One region of the Brevibacillus sp. FW301-21C12A genome, then DNA from elsewhere that is predicted to be linked to it. Evidence: riboswitches for the same ligand, from Rfam matches in the RefSeq annotation. Region 1 holds a riboswitch; the other holds the start of a gene.
What was found. Region 1 has a riboswitch for lysine ahead of AC3WQH_RS06220 (aspartate kinase). Riboswitches for the same ligand answer to the same signal wherever they lie in the genome.
Positions count from the first base shown of each region.

Region 2: another riboswitch for lysine. It lies ahead of AC3WQH_RS07020 (amino acid permease); the one in region 1 lies ahead of AC3WQH_RS06220 (aspartate kinase).

Region 1 is NZ_JBYTBG010000006.1:93,281-101,172, reverse strand. It holds gene sdhA (succinate dehydrogenase flavoprotein subunit) at 1-379, opposite strand, end outside; gene AC3WQH_RS06230 (succinate dehydrogenase cytochrome b558 subunit) at 398-1,009, opposite strand; gene AC3WQH_RS06225 (DUF2507 domain-containing protein) at 1,335-1,787, shown strand; gene AC3WQH_RS06220 (aspartate kinase) at 1,915-3,156, opposite strand; lysine riboswitch at 3,401-3,587, opposite strand; gene uvrC (excinuclease ABC subunit UvrC) at 3,674-5,455, opposite strand; gene AC3WQH_RS06210 (DUF2164 domain-containing protein) at 5,492-5,743, opposite strand; gene AC3WQH_RS06205 (ABC transporter ATP-binding protein) at 5,876-6,589, opposite strand; gene AC3WQH_RS06200 (ABC transporter ATP-binding protein) at 6,591-7,352, opposite strand; gene AC3WQH_RS06195 (branched-chain amino acid ABC transporter permease) at 7,354-7,892, opposite strand, start outside.
Region 2 is NZ_JBYTBG010000007.1:76,856-84,747, forward strand. It holds gene AC3WQH_RS07000 (alpha/beta fold hydrolase) at 1-362, opposite strand, end outside; gene AC3WQH_RS07005 (inositol monophosphatase family protein) at 644-1,075, shown strand; gene AC3WQH_RS07010 (CGNR zinc finger domain-containing protein) at 1,176-1,733, opposite strand; gene AC3WQH_RS07015 (hypothetical protein) at 1,931-2,239, shown strand; lysine riboswitch at 2,355-2,541, shown strand; gene AC3WQH_RS07020 (amino acid permease) at 2,655-4,097, shown strand; gene AC3WQH_RS07025 (TolC family protein) at 4,291-5,343, shown strand; gene cidR (cidABC operon transcriptional activator CidR) at 5,509-6,420, opposite strand; gene AC3WQH_RS07035 (CidA/LrgA family protein) at 6,534-6,905, shown strand; gene AC3WQH_RS07040 (LrgB family protein) at 6,902-7,570, shown strand; gene AC3WQH_RS07045 (sulfite exporter TauE/SafE family protein) at 7,655-7,892, opposite strand, start outside.

The sequences.
Region 1 (7,892 bases):
CAAACGCAGTACGGTGATGTTTTGTTCCCCCGAAACGGCGGAAGTCCAACAGACCTTCTGGTGTGCGGTTGAACATGACGCCCATCCGGTCAAGCATATAGATAATTCCAGGTGCTGCATCGCACATTGCTTTTACTGGTGGTTGGTTTGCCAAGAAGTCTCCACCGTAAACTGTATCGTCGAAGTGCTCCCATGTGGAGTCGCCTTCCCCTTTGGTATTTACCGCACCGTTGATACCGCCCTGCGCACAAACAGAGTGGGAACGTTTTACCGGAACCAGGGAGAACAACTGAACGGGAACGCCTTTTTCTGCAGCTTTGATAGTAGCCATCAAGCCGGCCAATCCACCACCGACAATGATAAGTTTACCTTTTGCCATGATTTAGTCCCCCTATCCCTACAGAATGAAAGCCGACATCGCACGCAATCCGATGAAGGTTACAACTACGAATACGACCATAGTGAAGTATGTTGCAATTCGTTGGGAACGTGGTCCAACCGTAATTCCCCAGTGAACCAGGAACGACCAGAGTCCGTTGGAGAAGTGGAAAACCGTGCTGATAATCCCGATTGTGTAGAATACGATCATTGCTGGGCTGCTGAAAATGTTTGCGACCATGTCGAAGTCAACATGTGCACCCAATGCCTTCTGAATGCGAGTTTCCCATACGTGCCAAACAATGAAAATGAGGGTAATGATACCTGTTACCCGTTGCCACAGAAACATGTGGTTTCTGAAGTAACCGAAGTTCCCTACGTTTTGTTTCGCTTGGAACGCGATGTAGAGACCGTAAACAGCGTGAAACAGGATCGGGATGTAGATGAAGACAAATTCAACTACAAGCAGAAGTGGAACGTTTTCAATCAGACCTACCGTCTGGTTGAAAGCTTCTGCTCCACGGGTCGCCTGGTAGTTGGCTGTCAAGTGGAACAGCAGGAAGAGCCCGATCGGAAACAAACCAAGAAGTGAGTGCAGCTTGTGACTGAGAAAGCTATGGCCTTTCGCCATACAATGGTCCCCCTTTCAGTGTATGTAGCGCTCTTTTATGGACCTTTCTCCCATATCCTAACCCATTGCCTGACCCATTAGACATGCCAAAAAACCGTTAGCTCTCTCCACGCCTAACTTTGTCGGAATGTGTCAAAATACGAAAAAAAGTTGGGCAAAACTTTGACCAAATCCAATTGTACTCTTGTCGACACATAGCGTCAAGACAATCAGTAGACTAAATACATTGATAGAATAACTTTGTTTAGTTTCACTATTTTTTCTCTTAATCGGTCATGAAGCAAGCCTCCCTCTCATAATCTAGTACAGACAGGAGGGAAGCGAGATGAAAGATACCGATCAGTTGGCAGCCCTGTTGCCGCCCCACACGATTCCGGTGGCCGAACGCATGCACATGCCTTATCTCGGCTACCATCTGCTCCGCGAAACATTGACGAACGCCTTATTGGGAGACAGCGAAAGCCCGATATTGTACTGGCTGGGCAAAGACATCGGCCGGAAAATTCCGGTTCAGTCTTCCACGGGCCCGATTCTCCCTTTTATCCGCCTTGGGCTGGGACAGCTCGATCTCGTGGAAGAAACGGCAGACGCGATCGTCTACAAGCTCTCGCACACTATCTACAACTACCAAACGCCCGAGCGGCTCAGCCGCGCCTTGTCACTGGAAGCCGGAATCATCGCCGGCAGCATCGAGCAGTGGAAGGGCAAGGACACGTCCGCACAACTGGAGATCGAAAGCTCGTCCCGCATTCTTATCAAGGTGCGGACGCAAAAATAAACAAGCCGTTCGCCTTCGTGCGGGATACTGCCATACTTTTGTCATTGCAAAAGGCAGCGGGAACCCGCACTCGCGAATCATTCAAAAAGATGCCCCCTCTGCCAGCGGGCGAGGGAGCATTTGCTTCTTATAAGCCGTGCACGACTGCTGTTTCCGCCACATCAAGTCCGTATGCCGTATGCAGGCTGCGAACGGCAAGCTCGGTTTGGCCAGCAGGAATAACGCAGGACACTTTGATGTCCGACGTCGAAACCATTTTAATAGAAATTTCTTTTTCAGCCAAAACGCGGAACATCTCAGCGGCAACCCCCGGATTGTTCACCATGCCGGAGCCGACGATGGACACTTTGGTCAAGTTTTGCTCGAAATCGACTTTTTCGAAGCCCAGCTCCGCTTTGTTGTTTTCCAGCGTATCCAGCGCCTTTTTCAAGTCATCTGCCGCGACCGTAAACGAAATGTTCGTGACAGCGGCATCGTAGGAGCTTTGAATGATGATGTCGACGTTCACCTGGTTGTCTGCGAGTGTATTGAACAGGCGGGAAAGAGTCCCCACCTTTGCAGGCATCCCGACAACCGTAACTTTGGCGACATCTTCGTCATGCGCGACTCCACTTACTACTCTTCCTGTTTCCATGTTGGCAACCTCCTCAACGTACGTACCCTCTTCGGCAGTAAAGCTGGAGCGGACCACCAGCCGTACCTTGTATTTTTTCGCAGCCTCCACCGAACGCGGATGCAGGACGCCTGCGCCGAGATTGGCAAGCTCCAGCATTTCATCATACGAGATCGTATTCAGCTTGCTTGCTGCCGGCACCATGCGCGGGTCGGCCGTGTAAACGCCAGAAACGTCTGTAAAAATCTCGCATTTGTCAGCATTCAGGCTGGCTGCCAGCGTAACCGCCGATGTATCCGATCCACCGCGGCCGAGCGTTGTAATTTCTCCTTCGTCGCTAAGACCTTGGAACCCTGCCACAATCACGACGCGGCCTCGACCGAGCTCCGCCTGAATGCGCTGTGGATCAATTTGCTTGATCCGCGCCCGGCCGTGGATCGCTTCTGTCGTCACTCCGGCCTGCCAGCCAGTCAAAGAAATGGCATCGTAGCCTTTGGAATGCAAGGCCATCGCGAGCAATGCGATCGATACTTGCTCCCCCGTGGTCAGCAGCATATCCATTTCACGCTCGGAAGGGTAGGCGCTGATCTGTTTGGCCATATCTACCAGGACGTCGGTAGATTTGCCCATCGCAGACACGACGACTACCAGGTCATGCCCTTCTTCTTTGTAGCTGATAATTCGGTCCGCAACTCGTAAAATTCGCTCAATAGTCCCTACAGAGGTGCCTCCGTATTTCTGCACGATCAACCCCATGCGGCTTCTCTCCCTTTTCTCATATCCAATGTTTGTAGAATGTATCGTTTTCTCTCGTTTTATTAGCTTGTTTTCGCTTACTCGTTTATGGAAAATTTTACCTGTCACTTTATAAAAAAGGCACCGACAAGGAATAAGTACCTGCCGCTGCCTACTGTTTCGACATACCGGTTCCTCCCTCCCAATACACGCGGACAATGCAGCACATGACAGGACAACACCTATCACCGCTCACATTGACACACCGTGAGATAGCACTCCATCTGACGCCGGTTAAGAGCCAGATGACAGTCCTGCACTTGTTCAATGCAGACCCAGCATGGAGAACTACGGGTTTTCCTCCACACTTCGGCGAATTCCCCTTTCCCGCTCCCTTCACAGATACCCGATCTCAGGGTGGTACTCTTGGTTTTCGCGCCTCTACCTCACTTCATAAGGGAAGTGAGGCTAACTATTCTGTTTGAAACGCATTATATCACGGGAATCCGAACGGTTCAATTGCTTTTTGAAAAAAACGTTACGATTCCAGCTTGCGCAAATGGGCGATAATCTGCTTCGCCAGCTTGTCGCCGATCCCCAACTGCCGGAAATCCTCCACCGTCGCCTCGCGCATTTTTTTCAGCGAGCCAAAATGGGTAAACAACAGCTTGCGCCGCTTTTCGCCGATGCCCGGTATTTCGTCGAGCTGGGAGGAGAGCATCGTCTTCGTCCGGGATTGTCGGTGAAACGTAATCGCAAACCGGTGCACCTCGTCCTGAATGCGCTGCAGCAAGTAAAACTCGTAGCTGTCCCGCTTCAGATTCACCGGCTCCGGCGGATCGCCGTACATCAACTGCGCGGTTTTGTGCTTTTCGTCTTTGGCCAGGCCGCAGACCGGGATGTACAGCCCCAGCTCGTTTTCCAGCACGTCCATGGCGGCGCTGATCTGCCCTTTGCCCCCGTCGATGACGATCAGATCGGGCAGCGGCTGGTTTTCCTTCAGCAAGCGCGAATACCGTCTGCGGATTACCTCGCGCATGGAGCCGTAATCGTCCGGCCCTTCGACTGTCTTGATCTTGAACTTGCGGTATTCCTTTTTGTCCGGACGGCCGTCCGTAAAGACAATCATCGCCGACACAGGCTCGGTTCCTTGGATGTTGGAGTTGTCGAACGCCTCGATCCGGTGCGGGACGCCGATCCCCAGCACATTCCCCAGGTTGTGCACCGCCTGAACGGTCCGCGCGTCGTCCTTGGACATCAGGGCGAACTTTTCCTGCAGGGCGATCCGCGCGTTTTCACAAGCCATCTGTACCAGCTCGCGCTTTTTGCTGCGCTTGGGCGTCAACACCTTGACTCCCAGCCATTCACTCAACAGCTCCGGCTCGCTTTCCTCCGGCAGCAAAATTTCTTTGGGCAGCGCGTTTTGCTTGTCGTAGTAAAACTGGGTGACGTACGACATGAAGTCCTCGCTCTCGTTTCCGTAGTAAGGGAAGGAGGTCGTCTGCCGCTCGATCATCTTGCCCTGGCGCATGTAAAAAATTTGAATGCACATCCAGCCTTTTTCCACGGCAAAGCCGATAATGTCGCGGTCAACCGTATCGGTGAACGTAATTTTCTGCTTCTCCATCACCGCTTCGATGCTCTTGATCTGATCGCGGAACTCCTTGGCCCGCTCAAACTCCATCGCCTCTGCGGCCTGGAGCATTTTTTCCGTGAGCTGCTGCTTCATCTGCTCGTGTCCGCCGTCGAGGAAGCGGCTGATCTCATCTACCAGTCGCTGGTTTTCTTCAGCCGAAACCTCGTACACACAGGGGGCGAGACATTGGCCCAAATGGTAGTACAAACATACCTGCTTGGGCATGTTGCGGCATTTGCGCAAAGGATAGAGCCGGTCGAGCAGCTTTTTCACCTCGGACGCGTCGCCTGCATTCGGGTACGGCCCGAAGTATTTCGCCTTGTCTTTCAGCACCTTGCGGGTAATTTCCAGCCGCGGCTGCGCTTCGTTCGTAATTTTGATGTATGGGTAGGTTTTGTCGTCGCGAAGCATGACGTTATAGCGCGGGTCGTGCTTTTTGATGAGGTTGCACTCCAGCAATAACGCCTCGATCGCAGACGACACCACGATATACTCAAAGTCCGCGATCTCGCTGACCAGAAGCTGCGTCTTCCCGTTATGGCTTCCGGTGAAGTACGAGCGCACGCGGTTTTTCAGCACCTTGGCTTTTCCGACGTATATAATTTCCCCGTTTGCATTTTTCATCAGGTAGCAGCCGGGCTTTTCTGGCAGCACAGCCAGCTTGTCTTTCAAGGTACGGTTCATGGCTGCACCTCCTTTTTCCTTTTAACGGCTTTCGCTTTAGCGTTTTTTCATGACGGGCTGTTCCAGGACGTACAGCTCATCCTCCAGGGCGTTCATCCGCTCCAGCAACAGCTTGCGGCTGTCCTGTACGCCCTGGTTATAGTAAAACGGCCCGAGCTCTCTGGAAAAGAAGGCGATCAGCTCTTCCGTCTCCAGGTTGCCCAGCTCCTCGCCGTGTTCTGCGTGAAAATACCGTTGCACTTGCAACACGAGATATTCCGTTTGCTCTCTCGTCAGTTTGGTTGGCATCCGCATCTGGCTTCCTTCCATGGTTTTCCTCTGATAAGAATATACGTTCTACTCCCATAGTACCACGGATCGGGCAGCAAAAAAACTGCCGCTTCGATCTGAAAGCGACAGTTTTCCTCTGACAGCCAGCTTTTAATGCTTGCGTCCGCCCAAGTACGCTTCTTTGACGCGCTCATCGTTCAACAGCGCGTCAGCCGCCCCGTCGAGAACAATCTGGCCGGCTTCCAGCACATAGCCGTAATCGGCGATTTTCAGTGCCTGCTTGACGTTTTGCTCGACGATCAGCACCGTCGTGCCTTCCGCATTAATCTGCTTGATGACTTTGAAAATGTCTGCCACCACAATCGGGGCCAGTCCCATGGACGGCTCGTCCAAAAGCAGCAGCTTGGGGCGCGACATCAAAGCTCTGGCAATCGCCAGCATTTGCTGCTGCCCGCCAGACATCGTACCGCCCAACTGGGGCAGCCGTTCTTTCAAAATCGGAAACCAGGTCATCATTTTTTCCATGTCGTCCTTGATGCCTTGGGTGTCGTTGCGTTGGAAAGCGCCCATTTCGAGGTTTTCCAGCACGGTCATTTTGCCGAGGATCGCCCGCCCTTCCGGCACGAGCGCCAGTCCGCTTTTCACGATCTGGTGCGGCTTTTTGCCGTCCATGCGCTCCCCGCAAAACGTAATGCTGCCTGCCTCCGGCTTTAGTTGGCCGGCGATCGTGCGCATCGTCGTCGTTTTGCCTGCTCCGTTGGCGCCGATGAGAGAGACGATCTTTCCTTCCGGCACTTCCAGCGTAATGCCGCGAATCGCCTTGATTTGACCGTAGGAGGTCGAAAGGTTTTGTACGTGCAGCATGCTATTCTTCCTCCTTGCCCAAGTATGCCTCGATCACATCGGGGTTGCTTTGTACCTCTTCCGGCGTTCCGTCCGCAATTTTCACGCCGAAATTGATGCAGACGACTTTCTCGCACAAGTTCATGACCAGCCCCATGTCGTGCTCGACCAGCAAGACGGTCGTGCCGTCATCGCGAATTTTGCGCACCAGTTCCATCAGCGCTTTCGTCTCTGTCTCGATCATCCCGGCAGCAGGCTCGTCCAAAAGCAATAGCTTCGGCTCGGTCGCGAGCGCCCTGGCGATTTCCAGACGGCGCTGCTGTCCGTACGCGAGCGTATCCGAGCGGACGTCTGCCACGTCGGACAGCCCGACAAACTCCAGCAATTGTTCCGCTTTTTTCGCAACCGCCTTCTCCTCGGACCGCTGGCCAGGCGTGCGCAAAAGCGAAGCCCAAAACCCCGCCTTCATCCGCGCATGGCAACCTACCTTGACGTTGTCGAATGCGCTCATGTGACCAAAGAGGCGAATATTTTGAAACGTGCGGGCAATCCCCATTTCCGTGATTTTGTTCGGCGGCATCCCGTTCAGCGTCTGTCCGGCAAAGGAAAAGGTGCCTGTCGTCGGCGCAAAAATTCCGGTGGCCATATTGAAGATCGTCGTCTTTCCGGCGCCGTTCGGGCCGATCAGGCCGACAATCTCCCCTTCGCGCACGGAAAAGGACACATCGCGCAGGGCCGTGATGCCGCCAAAGCTTTTTCCTACGTTCGCCAGTTCCAGCAACATCTCACAGTCCCCCCTTCGCCTTGCTTTTGTCTTTTTTGAACCATTTTTTGAAAGTATCGGTACCGATCAGACCGTGTGGACGGAAAGCCATCACGCCGACCATAATCAGACCGTACATGAGCATTTTGTATTCGGCCAGGCCGCGCAAAACTTCCGGCAGCGCCGTCAGCACGAGCGCGCCAAACAATGGTCCCCACACGACCTCGCTTCCCCCGATCACGGCAAAGGAGAGAATTTCCACGACTTTGTGGTAGTTGAAATCGTCCGGCGTAATCGTCGTCGTAATGTGCGCGAACAAGCCGCCGCACACGCCGGCGAGCACCGATCCGATGACGAAGGCGAGCATTTTGTAGTACGCCACTTGCAGGCCCATCGCCCGCGCCGCTGTCTCGTCCGCCTTGATCGCTTCGAACGCCCGGCCGAGCCTGGACTTGTTCAGACGCAGCGTCAAAAAGAGAATGACAGCGAACAACAACAGCATGAACAGGCACGTAGACAAAGCTTTCATTTGCATGACGGAGACGCCCAATGTCGTCGCTT
Region 2 (7,892 bases), on a different contig from region 1:
TGCTGCGGATACGCTTTTAACACTTGATTGGCCCGCTCGACGTCGGTGATCGCCAAATTCAGCGGCATCCGCGCGATGAATACCCGATAGCCGGAACCAGCCAGGGTGCGTGCGAGCGGCGCATAACTCTCTGGCGTGACCAGAGCGCCCGGATACAAAATCAAGCCAGGCTCACGCGCTTCCCCACCTTCAAAAGCAATCCAGTCGCCCGTGTCGATCACCGTGATCCCTTCGCCTCCCTGCATCGCGTCTTTTGCCGCCTGATCGGGCTGATACGGCCGCAAATACCAGATCGCTGTACAAGCTCCGGCGAGCAACAGCAAGACCAGCACCCTCCACCATCGTTTCCGTTTCCGACTCATTCCGCCACCTCGCTTCCGTTCCCTTGTTGCTTGCTTCTTATTATGTCTCAATCTTCCTTTCCATGTGCGCCATTTGCCCATTCCCGTCAAAAAGCGTGCACATGTATTGACGGCAACCCGTTTTATTAGTAGTACTTTTACATACCACTAATAAAAATCGTGTCGTTTGCCCTTGGCTGAACAGCTTTCAAACCAATGGGCCAGACCGCTCTTGAACGCGGAACGTGCGCTGTCGATGCGCCGAAGGACACGATCCAAACAAGAAAGGTTGGGGAACCGTTATGAAGCAAGACGATGTGTTGTACTGCGAAGCTTTGCTGCGAAAAGTCGGCCAGAGGCTGTTTGCCGAATTTGCGCAGGAGCCAGCCTGCACGAGCAAGCAAGCGATGAACGAACGTTTTCACGCCTTAAATCCGCAAGCAGAAGAGCTGCTCCGGCACGGTTTGGCGGAGCGCTTTCCCGCGTATCGCTGGTCCGATGCAGAATTTGATGCCTCCCTGCAAAAACAGCCGGAATACTCGACCCCGTACTGGATTTGCGATGCCATCGACGGAGCCGTCTACTTTTTGCAAGGCATGCCGATGTGGGCCGTCTCTCTCTGCCTCGTCCGCGACGGTCAGACGGCCGTTTCCTTTGTGTACGACCCTTGCCGGGATGAGATGTTTACTGCCATTGCAAGACAGGGCGCTTTTTTTGAATGGCAGCAAAATTAGCGTCTCGGCCAAAACAGCGCTGTCCGAATCCGTCCTGGGCACGCTGTTTGCGTCCTCGGAACCGATGAATCTCTCCGTCGGCAAGCTTACGGCCGATTCCTTACTTTTTCTCCTTTTGCCGCTCCCGAAAACGGCGCACCTTCATGAGATTGCCGCACATTTTGTCATCGCACCAGCGGCGTACCCGATTGCGGCTTTCATCGTAAAACACCCATCGGCAGTCCTCGTTGTCGCAAATCTTGATGCGCTGCACGTGCTCAGGAAGCAGCAGCGTGGCAAAGGAAGCCGCGATGCGGGCCATCACCAGCTCCCAGCCGCTGGAGGCGCTGACCAGCTCCTGCTCATACCCGCTCTCCTTGCCCGCAGAGATGACGCGAACGTGAAAAGGCGCCTTCGCGAGCGTCTGATTCAGCTCCTCCAGTTCCTCCTGCCGCAACGCTTCCCCGCGCACGACCCGCTCCAGCAGACTGCGCATATATTCGCGCAAACGCAACAGCGCCACTGCACTCGCCTCATCAATAGGCAATGGGGCGTGCAAAGCGTATTCCCGCAAAAGCTGCTCCAGCCATTCCTGCTTCGCCAGCCGATTTTCCCTGCGGCCAGACCCGCGCCAATCGCGCCAATCACTGTTTAAAAAATCAATGCACAGCCAGTTCACTCCACTCTTCCCCCATCTGCTTTTCGTTTCTTTTGCTTCTTGATATGCTCAGCCTGTGTATGGTATTCTCCATCTGTAACCAACATAAAATTTTTAGGTGGTTACAAGCTGCTTCTTATTGCCATTATAACGTTTCACCAATCTGTTTGACAGACGAGGAGGAACCACATGAATCGGATGGAACTGCTTGTTCACGAATGGGAATGCACGTCGGCACGGAATTTATCAATACCGCCGAGACGAACGACGACACGTTCCAGCCTTCGGGAGCGCCCGACGACGAAGCAGCCTGGCAGGCCACCGTACAGCGGATGGAAACCGTCCATCGCCAAATTCATGAAAAGCTCGTCGCTCTGTCAGACGAAGCGTTCGACCAGCCGCTTCCGAGCATCCCTGCCGGGCAAAGCGTGATGAGCATTATTTTGCACGACGCTTTTCACACAGGGCAAATCGTGCAGATCCGCAAGTTGCAAGGCTCCTGGCCTGCACGCCGATCCTTTTTGTAGCAAAACCGCTCCATGCCAATATTTTGCAGCGCAACTTTTTTCGTTGATAAATAACCGTCAATCTTATATAGTTGATAAATAAATCAATTTCATACATGTTATCCTCATCATTCACGGTGAGGGTAGAGGTCGCGGCTTTTATGTCATCCTGTACGAGATTCAGAAGAAATCAATGACTCCAGGAAAGGGAAAAGCCGCCGAAGCTCATGGCGTATCTCTGTGCGCATGGGCTGGGGCTGTACCCGAAAGGGACAGAACTGTCACGTTTGCTTGCCGGGCAAACGTGGTGTGCTATCTTCAGTGAAGGCTTGGTGGGGATTGGATCATACCGCCCTGTGCCGTTTTTTGGCTATTGGCGGTTTTTTCTTTTCCGACCGACCTTCTCAAATTTTTAGAAAGGTCGTGCAAGCAGCATATGTCACAGAATCAACTGCAACGTGGTTTGAAAGCCCGCCATCTGACGATGATCGCCATCGGCGGCTCCATCGGGACGGGCCTGTTCCTGGCAAGTGGAGGCTCGATTCACGAGGCCGGACCGGGCGGAGCCTTGGTCGCCTACATCGCCATCAGCATCATGGTTTACTTTTTGATGACCAGCCTGGGGGAAATGGCTGCCTTCATGCCTGTATCCGGCTCGTTTTCTACGTACGCCACCAAATTCGTCGATCCGTCCCTCGGCTTTGCGCTGGGCTGGAATTACTGGTACAACTGGGCGATTACGATTGCCGTCGAGCTATCTGCCGCGGCGCTGATTATGAAATACTGGTTCCCGGATACTCCCGCCATTTTGTGGAGTACCCTGTTCCTCTGCCTGATGGTTGCTCTGAATTTGTTGTCTGTCAAAAGCTACGGCGAATCCGAATACTGGTTTGCCTTGATTAAAGTCATGACGGTCATCGTCTTTATCGTGATCGGTGTCCTGATGATTTTCGGCATCATGGGCGGCGAAGCAGTCGGCTTCCAAAACTTCACCAAAGGCGACGCGCCATTCAACGGCGGCTTCATGGCCCTTCTCGGTGTGTTCATGATTGCCGGGTTCTCGTTCCAGGGAACTGAGCTGGTCGGTGTGGCCGCCGGGGAGAGCGAAGACCCTGCCCGCAACATCCCGAAAGCGATTCGCCAGATTTTTTGGCGCATCTTGCTGTTCTATATTTTCGCGATCCTGATTATCGGGCTGCTCGTTCCGTACGACAATCCGAATCTCATCAGCGGAGACATTACCGATATTGCCATCAGTCCGTTTACGATCGTGTTTGAAAAAGCCGGCTTTGCCTTTGCCGCCTCCGTAATGAACGCAGTCATTCTCACTTCCGTCCTGTCGGCGGGGAACTCCGGCATGTACGCTTCCACCCGTATGCTGTGGGTGCTGGCGAAGGAAGGCAAAGCTCCGAAATGGTTTGCCAAAGTGACACGCAACGGCGTCCCCGTCAATGCCCTCATCATGACGGCTGCCATCGGCGCGCTGGCGTTTTTGTCCTCGCTGTTCGGCGATGGCGAAGTGTACGTGTGGCTGCTGAACGCCTCCGGTATGTCTGGCTTCATCGCCTGGCTCGGCATCGCCGTCAGCCACTATCGCTTCCGCAAAGCTTACTTGGCGCAAGGCCGCGATCTGCGCGATTTGCCGTACCGGGCGAAGCTGTTCCCGTTTGGCCCGATCTTCGCCTTCATCATTTGCTGCATCGTCATCATCGGCCAAAACTACTCCGCGTTCATCGGCGGAGAAATCGACTGGAACGGCGTTTTCGTCTCCTACATCGGACTGCCGCTGTTTTTGATCGTCTGGCTGGTTTACAAATACACGAAAAAAAGCAAGCTGGTACCACTGAACAAAGTCGATCTCAGCATGGACGAAAAATAAAAATAGCGTTGCAACAACTCTCTACAAGATTCCCTCGTCGCAGGGAATCTTTTTTTTGGCGCAAACTATATTTCCTATCACATTTTCATATTTCGTATTGACGAATAACGCATGGAAATATATACTGTTCATGAAATTTGATAATGATAATCGTTATCATTATATTTTCTTACTTTTTATAGGAGGTAGCATAATGAAATCCAGGTTGTCCAAGCACATTTACAGCACCACGCTGGTTGCCGCGCTGTTGGCAGGCAATGCTCATCTCGCTCTGGCGGAAGAACCTCTCGTCGCAGCAGCGGAACAGACCCAAATCGTTCCCTTGTCCCTCGACCATGCCGTAGAGCAGGCACTGAAAAACGACGTTGATCTGGAACTGCTGCGGCTGACGTATGACAACACCCGCTACGAAACCCTCATGACGCTGCGCGATAAGGCCGCCATCAAGAAAGATGACATCAATACTCTGGATGAAGCAAAGAAAAAATACGAAGAAACAGCCAAGGCGCAAAAAACATTGCTCGTAGACGAGGCATCCTATAACGCTTCGAAAATCAGCTTGCAAATGCAAGTACAAAAAGCGTACTTTGAAGCGCGGGCGCTCGAAGAAAAAATCAAGCTGCAAAAGAACAGCATCAGACGCCAAACCTGGGCCCAGGACAGCGCTGCGAAAGAAAAGCTGTCCGAGCTGGAAAACAGCTTCAAGCAAGCATTAACCAAGCTCAATGAATTGCTGAACGAAAAAAGGGACAGACAATGGCTGCTGGAAACCAGCAAACTCTCCTATACCCCGCTGCCAACGCTGGAAGAAACCAAAGCTCTCGCCTACCAAAAACGCCCTGACATGGTGAAAGCGGAAGCAGAGAGAGCGTTTGCCCAGGTAAAAGTGGACTACACCTCCGAGTACGCCGCTATCAGCACATACAAAGGAAGAATCGCACTCAACGAATTGCGCAAAGCTGAGCTGCTGCTGCAAAAGCTCAAGCAAAAAGTCGATCAGGAAGTGAGCGACGCCTACGAAAAAGCGGTCGCAGCAAAAAAAGCGCTGGATGAAAGCACCGCCGCAAAAGACGAAGCATGGAAAACTTATCACGCCACACTCACCGATTATGCGAACAAAAAAGTATCTCTGAACGACCTGATCGAAACAGAAGCTGAATTGTTTGATTCTGAAACAAAAGCAGCCGATTCTCTCTATCAATACAACATCGCTGTCAGCACCTTGAATCAATCGGTTGGCCTTTAATATTTCGCGTTACGAAATATTCGATCTCATTTTTCCTTCCTTTTTCCAAGCTTTACGCCAGCTTTGACAGGCGTCTTTTCAAGGCCAAGCTGCCTTTATATAAATCAAAGAAGCAGTCGTCAGCCTGCAGTCGTTCTGCTGTGGCCGACCGCGCAACGAAAGGCTTCATCCTCGCGATGAAGCCTTTCTTTCTATAGAAGGCAGCATTTCTTTTGTAAAGCGAATCCACTCGCGGGTGGCGTACGACAAATAGGCGTTTTTGCGCCAGATCATCCCCAGATGCCATTTGATCGTCGGATTGACCAGCGCGAGGCTGTGAAAGCGCCGCGGATCGAGCTCCCGGCAAATCGTCTGCGGCAACAGGGTGATCCCGACGTTGGCCGCCACCATTTCCGAGAGAAAATCCCACTGCGAGCTTTTGTAGATGACCGTCGGGTGGAAGCCTACGCGCACGCACTCGTCAATGATCCGGTTGTGCAAGGAAAAATCTTCGTGAAACAGCAAAAACCGCTCGTTTGCCAGTTCGGCCAGCGACACCTCCTGCCGCCCGGCCAGCGCATGCGTAGGGTGGACGACTACGCGAATCTGTTCGTTGACAAAAGAGTACGACTCAAACAGCTCCTCACTCGTCGGCAGCAAAACAACGCCGCTGTCCAGCATCCCTGACGCCACGTCCGCCTCGACTTTTTTGGAGCCGACCTCCAGCAGCTCCAGCACGATCCCCGGATACTGCTCGCAAAACTTCCCGATCACTTGCGGAAAAAAGCTCGCCCCTACCATCGGCGGCAGCCCGATGCGGATTCTCCCCCGCTTCAGCTCCATCAAATCGTCGAGATGCAGCTTCATGTTTTCAAACGACTTCACCATCACCTCTGCCTGGGAAAACAAGACCCAGCCCGCGTCGGTCAACGTAATCCGCTTGCCGACCCGCTCAAACAGCTCGACGCCGATTTCTTCTTCCAGGTTCCGCACCATCTTGCTGATCGTCGGCTGGGTAATGTACAGCGCCTCTGCCGCCTTGGTGAAGCTGCTGTGGCGGGCTACCTCTAAAAAATATTGCAAATGGCGAATGTCCATCCCTCTGCTCCCTCCGCTTCATCTATAGATATGATGAATGATACTCATTCTATATATGCATTTTACCTATGAAAAGAGGTGATGTACACTTTTCACAAAGGGAGAGGACCAACATGAAAAGACTGCTTATCATCGTGGGGCAAGTGGCGTTTTTCATCATCGTGTCCGCGTTGATGAACCTGCTCGTCTCCGTCCTTGGCTGGAAAATCCCCGGCAGCATTTTGGGGATGTTTGTCGTGTTTTTGCTGCTCCAGGCAAAAGTGCTGCGTCTGGAGTGGATCGAATCGGGCGCGGCCTGGCTTATGGCCGAGCTGCTACTGTTTTTCATTCCGCCGTCTGTCGGCATCGTCTCGTATCAAAGCTTGATGCTGCATGAAGGGCTGCAAATTGTCCTGATTATCGTCATCGGCACGGCGTTTGTCATGGCGTGCAGCGGCTTGATCGCCCAAAGCATTTCCAAGCGAAAGGAGCATTCGCGCTCATGATGATCGGACTGCTCGGCTTTCTATTCACCATCGCGCTTTACCTGATCGCCAAGCGGCTTTACCGCTACAGACCGATTCTCTTGTTTTCGCCGCTATTGTTTACGCCAATCGTTTTGGTCGTGCTGCTGCTTTGCACTCATCTTTCTTACCGTGATTACAATGAAGGCGGCAAATGGCTGGCGTACATGCTTCAGCCCGCGACCATCGCGTTTGCCGTGCCGCTGTACAAACACTACTCTTTATTGAAGAAACACGCTGCGCAAATCATGATTAGCGTAGTGTCCGGCTCAACGGTGGCCGTCGTTTCTTCTGCCGTACTCGCCCTTTTGCTGCACACAGACGAGCAGGTGCTGTACAGCCTTTTGCCGCGCTCAATCACGACGCCGATTGCGATGAACGTCTCGCAAATGATCGGGGGCGTCCCTTCGATCACCGCTGTGCTCGTCCTGATGACCGGACTGCTCGGCTCGATCATCGGGCCGTACATCATCTCCTATTTGCGCATCTCCGACGATATCGCCCGCGGCGTGCTGCTCGGCACGAGCGCACATGGAGCCGGAACGTCCAAGGCGTTTGAGATTAGTCCGATTACAGGGACGGTTTCGAGCATTTCCATGATTTTGGCGGCGCTGGTCACGCAATTGGCGACGACGCTTCTCGTCTAACAGCCCGTTGGCTGGCTGACACCAGATGCAACAGATGATCGTAAACGGACAGGTTCCCCCTTTCGCGGAAAACCTGTCCGTTTTTCACATGATGAGGTCTGTCCAGATTTTGATCGTCGTGCCCAAAATCAGGAGCGCTAAAATCGCCTGAAGGCTTTTCGTGTTCAACCGCTTGCTGACCGCAGTTCCGAGCGGCGCAGCCAACACGCTGGCGATTACCATGATGAGGGAAGGCCAAAACAAGACGTCTCCCGCCATCAGTTTGCCGATCGTCGCGCCGATGGAAGACAGAAAGGTGATCGCAAGCGAAGACGCTATAGTA